DNA from 2 places in the Streptomyces sp. NPDC018833 genome. Region 1 is predicted to be linked to the other one. Evidence: riboswitches for the same ligand, from Rfam matches in the RefSeq annotation. Region 1 holds a riboswitch; the other holds the start of a gene.
What was found. A riboswitch is a leader RNA that binds a small molecule or an ion and turns the genes downstream of it on or off. The one in region 1 is predicted to bind glycine.

Region 1 (6,974 bases):
GTCCGGTGGAAGGCGGGCCGTATCCGCTGTACGACAGCGCGGCCGATCCCACCACGGACGCCATCGGATACCGGGGGCCGACCGCGTGCGCGGCAGCGGGGATCACCTATCGGCAGCTCGACTACTGGGCACGCACCGGCCTTGTGGAACCGAGTGTGCGCCCGGCGTACGGATCGGGCACCCAGCGGCTGTACAGCTTCCGGGACGTGGTCGTCCTCAAGATCGTCAAACGGTTCCTGGACACCGGCGTCGCACTTCAGAACATCCGGGCCGCCGTCCAGCATCTGCGTGCCCGGGGCTTTCGCGACCTCGAGCGGATGACGCTGATGAGCGACGGGGCGACGGTGTACGAGTGCTCCTCGCCAGACGAGGTGGTGGACCTGCTCCAGGGCGGTCAGGGGGTCTTCGGGATCGCCGTGGGCGTCGTGTGGCGTGACGTGGAGGCGGCTCTGTCGCAATTGCACGGCGAGCGCGTCGACACCGGCGAGACCCTGGTCGGCAACAACCCCGCGGACGAACTGGCCAGGCGCAGGCGCGACCGGGCCGTCTGACGCGGAGGTCCCGGTCGCCGCGCCCGGTCCGGTGTATGTGTGGCGGGCCGTTCCACACCGCTGTGCAGCGGCTTTGTCAGTGCCGTAGGGCAGCATCGGTGGTGTGAGAACCGCCCCGACGATCCTGCATCTGGACATGGATGCCTTCTTCGCCGCAGCCGAGCAGGCGGCGAAGCCTTCGTTGCGCGGCAAGGCCGTGGTGGTCGGGGGGCTCGGGCCGCGCGGAGTGGTGGCCACCGCGTCGTACGAGGCGCGGCGCTTCGGCGTCCACTCGGCGATGCCCATGGCCCAGGCCAGGCGGCTGGCGCCGAACGCCGCTTACCTGGTGCCCCGGTTCTCGCTCTACCGCACGGTCAGCGAGCAGGTCATGGAGCTGCTGGGCCGGCTGTCGCCTCTGGTGGAGCCGCTCAGCCTGGACGAGGCCTTCGTCGACCTGGAGGCGGGCGGCGCGGCCGACGACCCGCTGTCGGCACGGGCGACGGGGGAGCGGCTGCGCGCCGACATCCGGGCGGCGACCGGTCTGTCCGGGTCCGTCGGCCTCGCCGGTTCCAAGATGCTGGCGAAAATCGCCTCCGAGCAGGCCAAGCCGGACGGCCTGGTCCTGATAGAGCCGGGCACCGAGCGGGAGCTCCTCGGACCGATGTCCGTGCGGACGCTGCCCGGTGTGGGTCCGGCGACCGGCGAGCATCTCAGGCGCGCCGGGATGACCACCGTCGCCGACCTCGCGGAGGCGGGCGAGGACGAACTCGTACGGCTGCTGGGCAGGGCGCACGGAGCCGCGCTGTTCCGGATGGCGCTCGGGCACGACGACCGGCCAGTGGTGTCGGAGCGGGACGCGAAGTCGGTGTCGGTGGAGGACACCTTCGACGTTGATCTGCACGACCGGGTGCGGGTGCGGATCGAGGTGGAGCGGCTCGCGGAGCGGTGCGTGCAGCGGCTGCGGGCGAGCGGGCACTCAGGCCGCACGATCGTCCTGAAGGTCCGGCGCTACGACTTCTCGACGCTGACTCGCTCCGAGACGCTCAGGGGGCCGACCGACGACCTCGGGGTGGTGCGTGAGGCCGCCGGAAGGCTGCTGGAATCCGTGGACACGACGGGCGGCGTACGGCTCCTCGGAGTCGGCGTCACGGGGCTCACGGACTACACACAGGAGGATCTGTTCGCGCAGGCCGCTGCGGAGGAGGAGGCGGCGTCGGCCGCGGCGGCAACCGATCCGCCGGCCGGTGAACCGGACGGCGCCGAGCGCGAGCCGGTGCCGGCGGAGCCTGCTCCGGCCGAGCCCGCCGAGCGGCGCTGGTCGGCGGGGCAGGACGTCAGGCATGCCGTGTACGGGGCGGGCTGGGTGCAGGGCAGCGGTGTGGGGCGCGTGACCGTGCGCTTCGAGGAACCGGGTTCGGCGCCGGGCCGGGTGCGTACCTTCCGCGTCGGCGACGCGGACCTCGAGCCGTCGGACCCGCTGCCGCTGGTGCCGCCGGGGTCCGGTGACCCTGCGCCGGACGCCATCTCCGCCGCCGACCCGCTGGTCCGGCCCGACGGCCCTGCGTAGCCGGCTGGTGGAGGCGGTCACGGATGGGCCGGTCGGCCTCCGGAGCCGGCCGAGGAGATCGTTCCCCTGCGGGAGGGAGGGGAGCGCCGATGACAGGGGGCGGCTGAGGCGGCAGGTGCGTGCGAGGGATCGGGCCTCGGCAGCCGGGAGCGCCGGATTCTGTGCGGGGTCGGGAAGTGCCTCTGGGGCCTGGCCACAGGGATCCCGGTAGCCGGTGCCCGGAGATCTGGCGGCCTCGCCGGGTCAGTCCTCCTGGCCCGCGACCTGGCCGAAGGAGCGGTCGCCGGAGGACGGGGCCGGAGCCGGGGGTGCGGAGATGTCGAGGCCGTAGTGGTGGTAGAGCTGGAGTTCCTGCTCGGGGGAGAGATGGCGGCCGACGCCGAAGTCCGGGGCGTCCTTGATCAGGGCGCGTTCGTAGGGGACGTGGAGGGCGTTGTCGACGAGTTCACTGGGTTCCAGTGGGACGAACGCGTCCCTGCTGAACAGGCCCGTGCGGACGGCCGCCCATTCGGGCTCGCCCGTCGCGTCGTCCAGGTACACCTCGTCGACGGTCCCGATCTTGTGGCCGTCGCGGTCGAACGCCTTGCGGCCTATCAGGCTGCGCGGATCGATATCGGTCTGCACGGTCCCTCCAGCTGGTCGCGACTGCTCTACAGTCACTACAAAAGTGCACATCTCGGGTGACGGCCACTTGAGGGATCGCCGCAGGCACGCGCTGGTACCCTGGCAATCGGCTGTTGACCCCGTGCGGGAGAGTCCACCGGTGATCCCACCGGCGGCGCCGAAGGAGCAAATCCTCCCCGGAATCTCTCAGGCCCCTGTACCGCACGGACGAGGTCACTCTGGAAAGCAGGGCGGGCGTCGGACGGCATCCGCTCTCACCGACGGTGAAAGCCGGTGCGTCGTCCCGCGACGCCCCGGTGAAGCTCTCAGGTTCGAGATGACAGAGGGGGAGGCCGTCCGGGCATCCGCGCCGTGATGCCCCTCGCAGGTCGCATATGACCAGGAGGCCTCCCACATGACCGCCAACCGCATTCCGCTCTCCCAGCTGGAGCGAGGCACCCCCTTCGAGCAGCGCCACATCGGCCCCGACGCCGCTGCCCAGGCGAAGATGCTCGCGCAGGTGGGCTACGGCTCGCTCGACGAGCTGACAGCCGCCGCGGTGCCGGATGTGATCAAGAGCGCCGAGGCACTGAACCTGCCCGACGCCCGCACCGAGGCCGACGTCCTTGCCGAGCTGCGCTCGCTCGCCGACCGCAACCAGGTGCTCGCGCCCATGATCGGTCTCGGCTACTACGGCACCTTCACGCCGCCGGTCATCCTGCGCAACGTCATGGAGAACCCGGCCTGGTACACCGCGTACACGCCGTACCAGCCCGAGATCTCCCAGGGACGCCTCGAGGCCCTGCTGAACTTCCAGACCGTCGTCGCCGACCTCACGGGCCTGCCCACCTCCGGTGCCTCCCTGCTGGACGAGGGCACCGCGGCCGCCGAGGCCATGTCGCTCGCCCGCCGCGTCGGCAAGGTCAAGGACGGCGTCTTCCTGATCGACGCCGACGCGCTGCCGCAGACCGTCGCCGTGATCGAGACGCGCGCCGAGCCCACCGGCGTCGAGGTCGTCACCGCCGACCTCAGCGAGGGCATCCCGGCCCAGATCGCCGAGCGCGGTGTCTTCGGCGTGCTGCTCCAGTACCCGGGCGCCTCCGGCGCCGTACGGGACCTGAAGCCGGTCATCGAGCAGGCGCACGAGCTCGGCGCGATCGTCACCGTCGCCGCCGACCTGCTGGCGCTGACGCTGCTCACCTCGCCCGGTGAGCTGGGTGCCGACATCGCGGTGGGGACGACCCAGCGTTTCGGTGTGCCCTTGGGCTTCGGCGGCCCGCACGCCGGTTACATGGCCGTGCGCGACAAGTTCGCCCGCAGCCTGCCCGGCCGCCTCGTCGGCGTCTCCGTCGACGCGGACGGCAACAAGGCCTACCGGCTCGCGCTGCAGACCCGTGAGCAGCACATCCGCCGTGAGAAGGCCACCAGCAACATCTGCACCGCGCAGGTCCTGCTCGCCGTCATGGCGGGCATGTACGCCGTCTACCACGGCCCCGACGGCCTGCGCGCCATCGCCGAGCGCACCCACCGCTACGCGACCGTGCTCGCCGACGGGCTGCGGGCCGGCGGCGTGGAGGTCGTGCACGGCACCTTCTTCGACACGCTGACGCTCCGGGTGCCGGGCAGGGCCGCCGATGTCGTGGCCGCGGCGCGCGAGGGCGGGGTCAACCTGCACCTGGTGGACGCCGACCACGTCTCCGTCGCCTGCGACGAGACCACCGGCCGGGACCAGGTCGCGGTCGTGTGGTCGGCCTTCGGCGTCGAGGGCGACGTCGAGGCGCTGGACGCGACGAGCACCGACGCCCTGCCCACCGCGCTGCTGCGCTCCGACGAGTACCTCGCCCACCCGGTCTTCCACCAGCACCGTTCCGAGACGGCCATGCTGCGCTACCTGCGCAGGCTGGCCGACCGTGACTACGCGCTGGACCGCGGCATGATCCCGCTCGGCTCCTGCACGATGAAGCTGAACGCGACGACGGAGATGGAGCCGGTCACCTGGCCGGAGTTCGGCCAGATGCACCCCTTCGCGCCCGTCGAGCAGGCCGAGGGCTATCTGACCCTCATCCACGAGCTGGAGGAACGTCTCTCCGAGGTCACCGGCTACGACAAGGTCTCGATCCAGCCCAACGCCGGGTCGCAGGGCGAGCTGGCCGGTCTGCTGGCCGTGCGCGCCTATCACCGCGCCAACGGTGACGAGCAGCGCACCGTGTGCCTGATCCCGTCCTCCGCGCACGGCACCAACGCCGCCAGCGCAGTGATGGCCGGCATGAAGGTCGTCGTCGTGAAGACCGCCGACGACGGCGAGATCGACGTCGAGGACCTGCGCGCCAAGATCGAGCAGTACCGCGACGAGCTCGCCGTCCTGATGATCACCTACCCGTCGACGCACGGCGTCTTCGAGGAGCACGTCGCCGAGATCTGCGCCCAGGTGCACGACGCGGGCGGCCAGGTCTACGTGGACGGCGCCAACCTCAACGCGCTGGTCGGCCTTGCGAAGCCCGGCAGGTTCGGCGGCGACGTGTCGCACCTGAACCTGCACAAGACCTTCTGCATCCCGCACGGCGGCGGCGGTCCCGGCGTCGGCCCGGTCGGTGTACGCGCGCACCTCGCGCCGTACCTGCCCAACCACCCGCTGCAGCCGGCGGCGGGCCCCGAGACGGGCGTCGGCCCGATCTCGGCCGCGCCGTGGGGCTCGGCCGGCATCCTGCCGATCTCCTGGGCGTACGTCCGGCTGATGGGCGGCGAGGGACTCAAGCGGGCCACGCAGGTGGCGGTGCTCGCGGCGAACTACATCGCCAAGCGCCTGGAGCCGCACTACCCGGTGCTCTACACCGGCCCCGCCGGACTGGTGGCCCACGAGTGCATCGTCGACCTGCGGCCGCTGTCGAAGGCGACCGGCGTCAGCGTCGACGACATCGCCAAGCGTCTGATCGACTACGGCTTCCACGCGCCCACCATGTCGTTCCCGGTGGCCGGGACGCTGATGATCGAGCCGACGGAGAGCGAGGACCTGATCGAACTCGACCGTTTCTGCGACACGATGATCGCCATTCGTGCCGAGATCGAGAAAGTCGCGTCGGGCGAGTGGCCCGCGGACGACAACCCGCTGCGCAACGCCCCGCACACCGCGGGTGCGCTCGGCGGCGAGTGGAACCACGCCTACAGCCGTGACGAGGCCGTCTTCCCGGCGGGTGTGAGCGCCGCGGACAAGTACTGGCCGCCGGTCCGCCGTATCGACGGTGCCTTCGGCGACCGCAACCTCGTCTGCTCGTGCCCGCCGCTGGACGAGTACGACAACTGACCCCTGGGCTTCGGCGCGCATGGATGGGGGCCGGTACGGAGGAACTCTCCGGCCGGCCCCTGGTCGTGTTCGCGACCGCGTTACGCGGCCGTCATCACCGTGCCCTTCTCAGGGGGCCGGTGCGGGGCGATGACCTGCCCGTCGGGCAGCAGTTCGCCGGTGTCCTCGAAGAGGAGGACGCCGTTGCACAGAAGGCTCCAGCCCTGCTCCGGGTGGTGGGCCACCAGGCGTGCCGCCTCTCGGTCGGCTGAGTCGGGTGTGGGACAGGCTGGCTGGTGCTGGCACATGGATGGGTTCTTTCGCTGCGATGTGGTGAATGTCCTGCGGCTCGATGAGCTGTTCATGGCCGCCCCCGTATCTGTCGGTCCGTCTCCCAGTGTTCCCCCACGGGCGTCGATCCGCAGGGATTTCACAGCAGCTCTTCCTACTGATTCATGACGCGTCACCCGCGCGGACGGTTCAGCGCAACCGGGCTGTCCTTTCGGATGGTTCGCAGTGGCCCGGTGGGGCTAGTCCGGCTGGACCATGTGCCTGCCACCAGTACGCCCCGCGACCGGTCGGTCGCGGGGCGCAAAGGGTCGAGGATCGGTGGCGCGGTCAGGCGGCCGGGGAGTCGAAGAGTGGTTCAGGACTCAGCCGCAGGGTCAGCAGTGGCACCAGATCGGCGACCTGGTGCGGCCGGTGGGCTGCGATGCCGGGCGGAGCCGGTGCCAGCGGCACCAGGACGTCGGTCGGCTGGAGGGTGCCGGCGGAGGCGTCCGCGTCGATCTCGCGATGCAGCCAGAGGGTGAGCATGTACAGCTCCGGTACGGACAGCAGCCGCGGCTGGAAAGGCGATCCCATAGCCTCGGCCTGGCGCAGCGCACGTTCGGTGGAACCGATATAGGGGCCTTCGAAGAAGTGCGAGAAGACCCAGCCGTCTGGTGTCAGTCTGGTGTCCGCGGCGGCCACGGCACGATCGCCGCTGCGGATC
Region 2 (6,974 bases), on a different contig from region 1:
GATCGCTGACCGACTTGGTGGACTCCAGCTCGCCGCAGGTCTCGCCCGCGGTCACCGTGTCACCGACCTCGGGAAGCTGGACGTACACCACGTCACCGAGCGCGTTGGCCGCGTGCTCCGTGATGCCGACCGTCGACACGCCGTCCTCGGCGGCCGACAGCCACTCGTGCTCCTTGCTGTAGCGCAGCTGCTGGGGGTTGCTCATGACCAGAATTCTCCTGTACGCGGGGGAGTGGTGGTGAACGAAGAGAGGGTGCGGGCGATCACTTCTGGCGCTTGTAGAACGGCAGCGCCACGACCTCGTACGGCTCGTGCGTGCCGCGGATGTCGACGCCGACGCCCGGCGTGCCCGGCGCGGCGTGGGCGGCGTCCACGTACGCCATGGCGATCGGCTTGCCGAGGGTCGGGCTCGGCGCGCCCGACGTGACCGTGCCGATGACCCGGCCGCCGGCGACCACGTCCATTCCGGCGCGCGGGACGCGGCGGCCCTCGGCGATCAGCCCGACGAGCCCCCGCGGCGGCGCCGTCTCGGCGCGCTCGGCCGCTGCCCGCAGCGCCTCACGGCCGACGAAGTCGCCGTCCTTCTCGAACTTCACGACCCGGCCCAGACCCGCGTCGAACGGGGTGAGCGCGGTGGTCAGCTCGTGCCCGTACAGCGGCATGCCCGCCTCCAGCCGCAGCGTGTCGCGGCAGGACAGTCCGCACGGGATCAGGCCGGCCGGGGCGCCCGCCTCGGTGAGCGCCTGCCACAGCTTCTCGGCGTACTGCGGCTCGACGAACAGCTCGAAACCGTCCTCGCCGGTGTAGCCCGTACGGGCGATCAGGGCCGGGACGCCCGCGACGGTGCCCGGCAGGCCCGCGTAGTACTTCAGGCCGTCGAGGTCCGCGTCGGTGAGCGACGCGAGGATGCCGGGGGACTCGGGGCCCTGCACCGCGATCAGCGCGTACGCGTCACGGTCGTCGCGTACCTCCGCGTCGAAACCGGCCGCACGCGCGGTGAGCGCGTCCAGGACGATCTGCGCGTTGCCCGCGTTGGCGACGACCATGTACTCGGTCTCGTCCAGGCGATAGACGATCAGGTCGTCGACGATGCCGCCGTCCTCCTGGCAGATCATCGTGTAGCGGGCCCGGCCGAGGCCCACAGTGCCGATGTTGCCGACGAGCGCGTAGTCGAGGGCGTCCACGGCCTGCGGGCCCGTGACGGTGATCTCGCCCATGTGCGAGAGGTCGAAGAGGCCGGCCGTCGTGCGCACGGCGTTGTGCTCGTCACGCTCACTGGCGTAACGCAGCGGCATGTCCCAGCCGGCGAAGTCGGTCATGGTCGCGCCCAGCGAACGATGCAGGGCCAGGAGAGGAGTGCGGCGCGAAGCGCCTTCGGATAGGGCGGTGGCGGGCGACGGGAGGGATGTACGGCGGGGGGCATTGCTCATAGGTATGGCTCCCAGGGCATGGCTGCGAGGACAATCCTCCCCATCTGTCATCGGAACCTGAGAGGTTCGCCGCGACCGTGCGTATGGATGGTCGCGGTTTGCACCTTGGGTGGAGCCGTTCGAGCGACTCGCTTTTCAGATCTGCCTCATCGCACGCGGTACGGGGCCTGAGAGATTCAAGGGAGGAACTTGCTCCTTCGGCGCCCGTCACACCAGGTGACGGGACTCTCCCGCGCGGATTCAAGCGGCCGGTATGCAGTTGGCGCGCACATCATCGCATGCCTGCGGCGACTGTGGGGCGCGCGGACCGTGGCAAAGTCGGTTGTCCCGTATTACCAGTTCTTTACACTTCATGGGAAAGGGTGGGGGTGACCCGACTTGGGGGAGGGTGATGATGTTGCAGCGGTCCGGCGCATACGCCGCCACGGCCGCGGGGATGCCCGTCCAGCAGGGCGTCCCCGTCCGTGATCTGCTCGGGGCGCCCGCGTCCGTGCTGCGAGACCTGCGGGACCGTGCGGGCCACAGCCCGCGGGCCCTGGTGTTCGCGGCCGGTGACGTGGTCGTCGTCTCAGGGCTGCCAGGGAGCGGCAAGACCACGCTGATGAAGCGTGCGGTGACCGGCCGCGGGATCGACTCGCAGGACACCCGTGACCTGTGGGACGCGCGCACGCCCCGCCTCGTGCCGTACGCCGTCTACCGCCCCTTCGTGCGGATCGCGCACTACGTGGGACTGTGGCGAGCCCTGCGTTCCGGGGAGAGCGTCGTCGTGCACGACTGTGGTACGCAGGCGTGGGTGCGGCGCTGGCTCGCGCGGGAGGCGCGGCGACGCAGAGCCTCGCTCCATCTGGTGCTGCTGGACGTGCCGCCCCGGGTGGCACGAGAGGGCCAGCGCGAGCGGGGCCGCGGCGTCTCGGGCTACGCCTTCGCCCGCCACCGCCGGGCGGTGGGCCGCCTGATCGCCGACGCGGAATCGGGCCGTCTGCCACGGGGCTGCGCCTCGGCGGTCCTGCTGGACCGCGACGCTGCGGGGACGCTGCGGGTGCTGGGCTTCACGGCGAGCTGACCCGGAGACCCGGGCCGTCGATGTCGTGCCTGCCGGAGGCGCCGATCGCCCGTGCCGCGCTGTCGGGAGCGCGGGCGCGCCGGCCGGAGGGGTCGGCTGTCCTGTGCCGCGCCTACCGGAGCGCCTGCCGCCTGTACCGCGCTGTCGTGAGCGCGGGCGCGCCGGCCGCAGGGGCCCGGTCGCTTTTTTTATCCGAGTTCTCGTGAGGATGGCCGCGCCGGCAAGGGGCCGGTTGTCTGTGCCCGCGGTCTCGTCAGGATGGATGCGCTCGCCGGAAGCGCCGACTGTCTGTGCCCCTGGTCTGAGGATGGATGCGCTCACCGGAGGGGCCGGCTGCTTGTACCGCGCTCCCGTGAGGATCGGCGCGCTCCCCCGTGCCCGCGCCTCGAACGACGGCGGGGCTGGTTGTGGTCCGCCGAACCGGTTGCGCGATGTGTTGCCCGGGCCCCGCTCCCCGTCCGGTTGAGCCGGGCCCCGCCCAGCCGCGAGCGGCTACCGCAGCGCACCCCGGCCGGCGGCCCCGCGACCATCCGGAGGGGGCCGGGGCCGAGCCCCCGGCTCCGGGGAAGAGCCCCCGCGCCGCGGCCTGCCCCCACCACCACTAGAGTCGTCGCCGCGACCACGCAGGTGCCGGGGCCCGCCCCGGGGAGGAAGAGACGAGCGCATGGAGAATCCGTACCGCGGCTGGCCCGGCAACGAGCTGGAGGAGACCCTGGCCGCCTCCGTCGGCGTGCCCTCCGCCGGAGCCCGCCTCGTCGAGGTGCTCGGGCGCAGCCACGTCTGGGTCCCCCTGCCCAACGGCGGTGGGCCCGAAAGCCCGAGCCTCGATCTCCCCACCATGGACATCGACGGCGCCCCCTACGTCCCCGTCTTCAGCTCCGAGCAGCAGTTCCTCGCCCTCGTGGGCTCCCACATGTCCTTCACCGTCGCCCCCGCGCGGGAATTCGCCCGTGGCCTGCCGCCGCAGCTCGGCATCGCCGTCAACCCCGGCGGCACCGTCGGCGCCCCGCTCCCGCCGCCGGCGGTCGCCGAACTGTGCCGCGTGGGCCGCACGCCGCGTGGGGGCACCTCCCCTGCCGAAGGCCATGGGGCAAGGCCCGCCTCGGGCGGCCGGGTGCGGCTCTTCGAGCCGGACTGGCAGGAGGAGCCCGTCGACTTCCTCGCGGCGGCGGCCGGGGAATTCGAGGCCGTCGGCGTCGTGGCCACCGCACGTCGGGCCCTCGCCTCCGTCGAGGGCGAGCGGCCGGCCCTGTTCATCGGTGTCCAGCTCTCCTCCTGGGAGGCCGCCGACCACAACGCGCCCATGGACGCGCTCGGCCGCGCGCTCGGCCGCGCCCAGGTGCCCTGGCCGGTCAATATCGTCCTGCTGGACGTTGCGCAGGACCCCGTGGCCGACTGGATGCTGGAGCGCGTACGGCCCTTCTACCAACGACATCACGTGTAGAAGTCAAGTCGGTGCCAGGACTCCCGTTTAAGCTGGTTTGATGACCTGGCCGGAGGTCCCCTGACAGGGGGCGGACCACTCGGGCACGGGTACGGATCGAACGAGGGGCGGAATCCAGGTGAGCGCGTCAGGCACCGCGGCGACCGGGCAGGTCGAGCACATGCTGCGCCAGGTGACTCCGGGGCGCTACGACGCGTACGAGGCACTGCTGCACGCCCTCGCCGACCCGGCCGGCGGCCGGATCTGGATGCTGCTGTGGCACGGGCAGCCCGGCGCACCCGACGCCCAGTACGGAAACATGGAGGTCGACGGCGTCGGCTACGCGCCCTGTGTGACCTCCGCGCAGGAGCTCGCCGTCTCCGGCTGGAGCCGCGCGCACGAGGTCGTCACCGGCCGCGACATCGCCCGCGCCCTGTATCCCGAGCGCTGGGGTATCTGGCTCAATCCGCACGCCCCGGGCGGCGGCGTCGGCATCCCGTGGCTCGATCTGCGCCGTATCGCCACCGGACTCGACCGGATGCCCGCGGGGCCGCTGCGGCTGTCGGACCCGGCGGTGGAGATTCCCCAGTTCTACGCACTGCTCACGCAGAACGCGCACCGCACGCCGGTCGTCCGCTCCCTGCGCCGCGCCTGGGTACAGCCGGCGGTCGGGGCCGCGTACCTCGCCATCGGCCTCGACCTGTACGACTCCGGGCGCCAGGCGGTCGACGCGGCGCGGGCGATGATGCAGCAGTCGATCGGCGCCGTCCCCGACGGGCTGCCGGTCTCCACGGTCGCGATGTCCGACGAGTACGACCCGGTGACGATGTGGATGCGGGCGAACGCCCGGCCCTTCTACGACCGTGAGGCGCACGGCGGCGCCCAGGCTCCGGGCGGCGGCTACGGTTACCCGCCGCCGGGCGTCCAGTGACCTTTCTCGGCCTCAATTCAATGGCGCAATACGGTATATCGCCTGTGAATCCACGGGCGTAGTCCTGGGCGTCATCCCTCATCGACCCTTGCGGTCGTTTGGGTGGCGTTGTCCACCTGATGAAACTCTTTCAACTTTTGTCCGCTACGGGTCAGATGGCGTTCCGCTGATGTATCGACACTGTCCGTATAACGGAACCCTCTGCCATGCATCACGTTTGAGCAACCATTCCCCGTCGGGTCTGGCGGGTGATCGCCAAGGCGTTGAAGACTCCCGCAGCAAGGGGAGATTCACCCCCGTGTACGGCGCGCTTCATACGTACTTCTCGTACCAAAAGCACCACGTGCACCACATGTTGTGAAAAATGCCGCTACAGCGGCGGGTACGGGCCGGTCACCTCCGGCCGAGAGGGGTCCCCACCACGATGACGGCACCATTGCACGACACGGCCACGGACGCGGACGAGGTCGCGACCGACGGTGTCGCGGCGGATGTAGTCGAGAAGTCGGTCGAGGGTCGGTCACTGCGACAGATCGCCTGGTCCCGTCTCAAGCGGGACAAGCTGGCGCTGGCCGGCGGCGTGGTCGTCGTCTTCCTCGTACTCGTGGCGATCTTCGCGCCGTTGATCGTCGACCTGCTGGGCCACCCCCCGAACGAGTTCCACCAGGACGAGATCGACCCGCTGTTCGGTACGCCCAAGGAAGCCTTCGGAGGCATCAGTTCCGAATTCCTCCTGGGAGTTGAGCCCGGCAACGGGCGCGATGTCTTCAGCCGGATCGTCTACGGCGCCCGGATCTCCCTGCTCGTCGCGTTCCTCGCCGCACTCGTCGCGGTCATGCTCGGCACCGTCTTCGGTATCGTCGCCGGCTACTTCGGTGGCTGGATCGACTCGATCATCAGCCGGGTGATGGACATGCTGCTGGCCTTCCCGCAGCTGCTCTTCATCATCTCCCTGGTCTCGGTGCTCCCCAACGACCTGCTCGGACTGACCGGCAGCAACGTCCGCATCGCGATCCTCGTCGCGGTCATCGGCTTCTTCGGCTGGCCCTATGTCGGCCGCATCGTGCGCGGACAGACCCTGTCCCTGCGCGAGAAGGAGTACGTGGAGGCTGCCCGCAGTCTCGGGGCCGGCCGGCGGTACGTGCTGTTCAAGGAGCTGCTGCCCAACCTGGTCGCCCCGATCACCGTCTACACCACCCTGATGATCCCCACGAACATCCTCACCGAGGCGGCGCTCAGCTTCCTCGGGGCAGGCGTGAAGCCGCCGACCGCCTCCTGGGGGCAGATGCTCTCCACCGCCGTGGACACCTACCAGTCCGACCCGACCTTCATGGTCGTGCCCGGTCTGGCGATCTTCGTGACGGTGCTGGCCTTCAACCTCTTCGGGGACGGCGTGCGGGACGCGTTGGACCCCAAGGGCACCCGTTGACCGCCACCTACCCCGCGGCGCCGTCCGGCCGCGGACAACCGAACGTGCCCCTGCCACAGAGGTCAGGCGGCTCCCCGATGGTTCCCCGGCGTTCCGCCAAGAACCGCGCTTATCCGGAGGTTGCAGGAACAATGACTCCCCTTCGTTCGTCGAGGACCCGGCGGATCGCCGGCGCGGCGCTGGTGGTCGCCGCTCTCACGGCCACCGCGGCGTGCGGTGGCGGTGGTTCCAAGGACAAGGACAACGGTGGCAAGGCCGCCGGCTACAACGCCGCGGTCAAGGGCATCGCCAACGCGTCCGCCAAGAAGGGCGGCACGCTGAAGTTCATCGGCAAGCAGGACTTCGACTCCACCGACCCCCAGCGCCAGTACTACGGCATGGCCTGGGACTTCTCCCGCTTCTACGCGCGCCAGCTGGTCTCCTACGCGCCGAAGCCGGGCGCGGCCGGCGCCGAGCTGGTCCCCGACCTCGCCAAGGCGAACGGCAAGGTCACAAACGGCGGCAAGACCTACACCTACGAGCTGCGCGACGGGATCACCTGGGAGGACGGCACGCCGATCACCTCCAAGGACATCAAGTACGGCATCGAGCGCATCTGGGCCACGGACGTCATCACCGGCGGCCCGTCCTACCTGCGCCAGGTCCTCGACCCCAAGAACGAGTACAAGGGCCCGTACAAGGACAAGTCCCCGGACAAG

Region 2: it holds a riboswitch for glycine, as region 1 does, so the genes downstream of both, gcvT (glycine cleavage system aminomethyltransferase GcvT) here and gcvP (aminomethyl-transferring glycine dehydrogenase) in region 1, are expected to answer to the same signal.

The regions. Positions count from the first base shown of each region.
Region 1 covers NZ_JBIRZM010000012.1:8,180-15,153, forward strand. Annotated here, with positions in the region: gene ACH5AF_RS22950 (MerR family transcriptional regulator) at 1-551, shown strand, start outside; gene ACH5AF_RS22955 (DNA polymerase IV) at 655-2,097, shown strand; gene ACH5AF_RS22960 (PRC-barrel domain-containing protein) at 2,341-2,721, opposite strand; glycine riboswitch at 2,836-2,933, shown strand; gene gcvP (aminomethyl-transferring glycine dehydrogenase) at 3,116-6,001, shown strand; gene ACH5AF_RS22970 (DUF5999 family protein) at 6,082-6,288, opposite strand; gene ACH5AF_RS22975 (hypothetical protein) at 6,599-6,974, opposite strand, start outside.
Region 2 covers NZ_JBIRZM010000004.1:283,241-290,214, reverse strand. Annotated here, with positions in the region: gene gcvH (glycine cleavage system protein GcvH) at 1-205, opposite strand, end outside; gene gcvT (glycine cleavage system aminomethyltransferase GcvT) at 264-1,430, opposite strand; glycine riboswitch at 1,577-1,673, opposite strand; gene ACH5AF_RS11080 (AAA family ATPase) at 1,822-2,493, shown strand; gene ACH5AF_RS11075 (enhanced serine sensitivity protein SseB) at 3,158-3,937, shown strand; gene ACH5AF_RS11070 (enhanced serine sensitivity protein SseB C-terminal domain-containing protein) at 4,056-4,847, shown strand; gene ACH5AF_RS11065 (ABC transporter permease) at 5,272-6,276, shown strand; gene ACH5AF_RS11060 (ABC transporter substrate-binding protein) at 6,408-6,974, shown strand, end outside.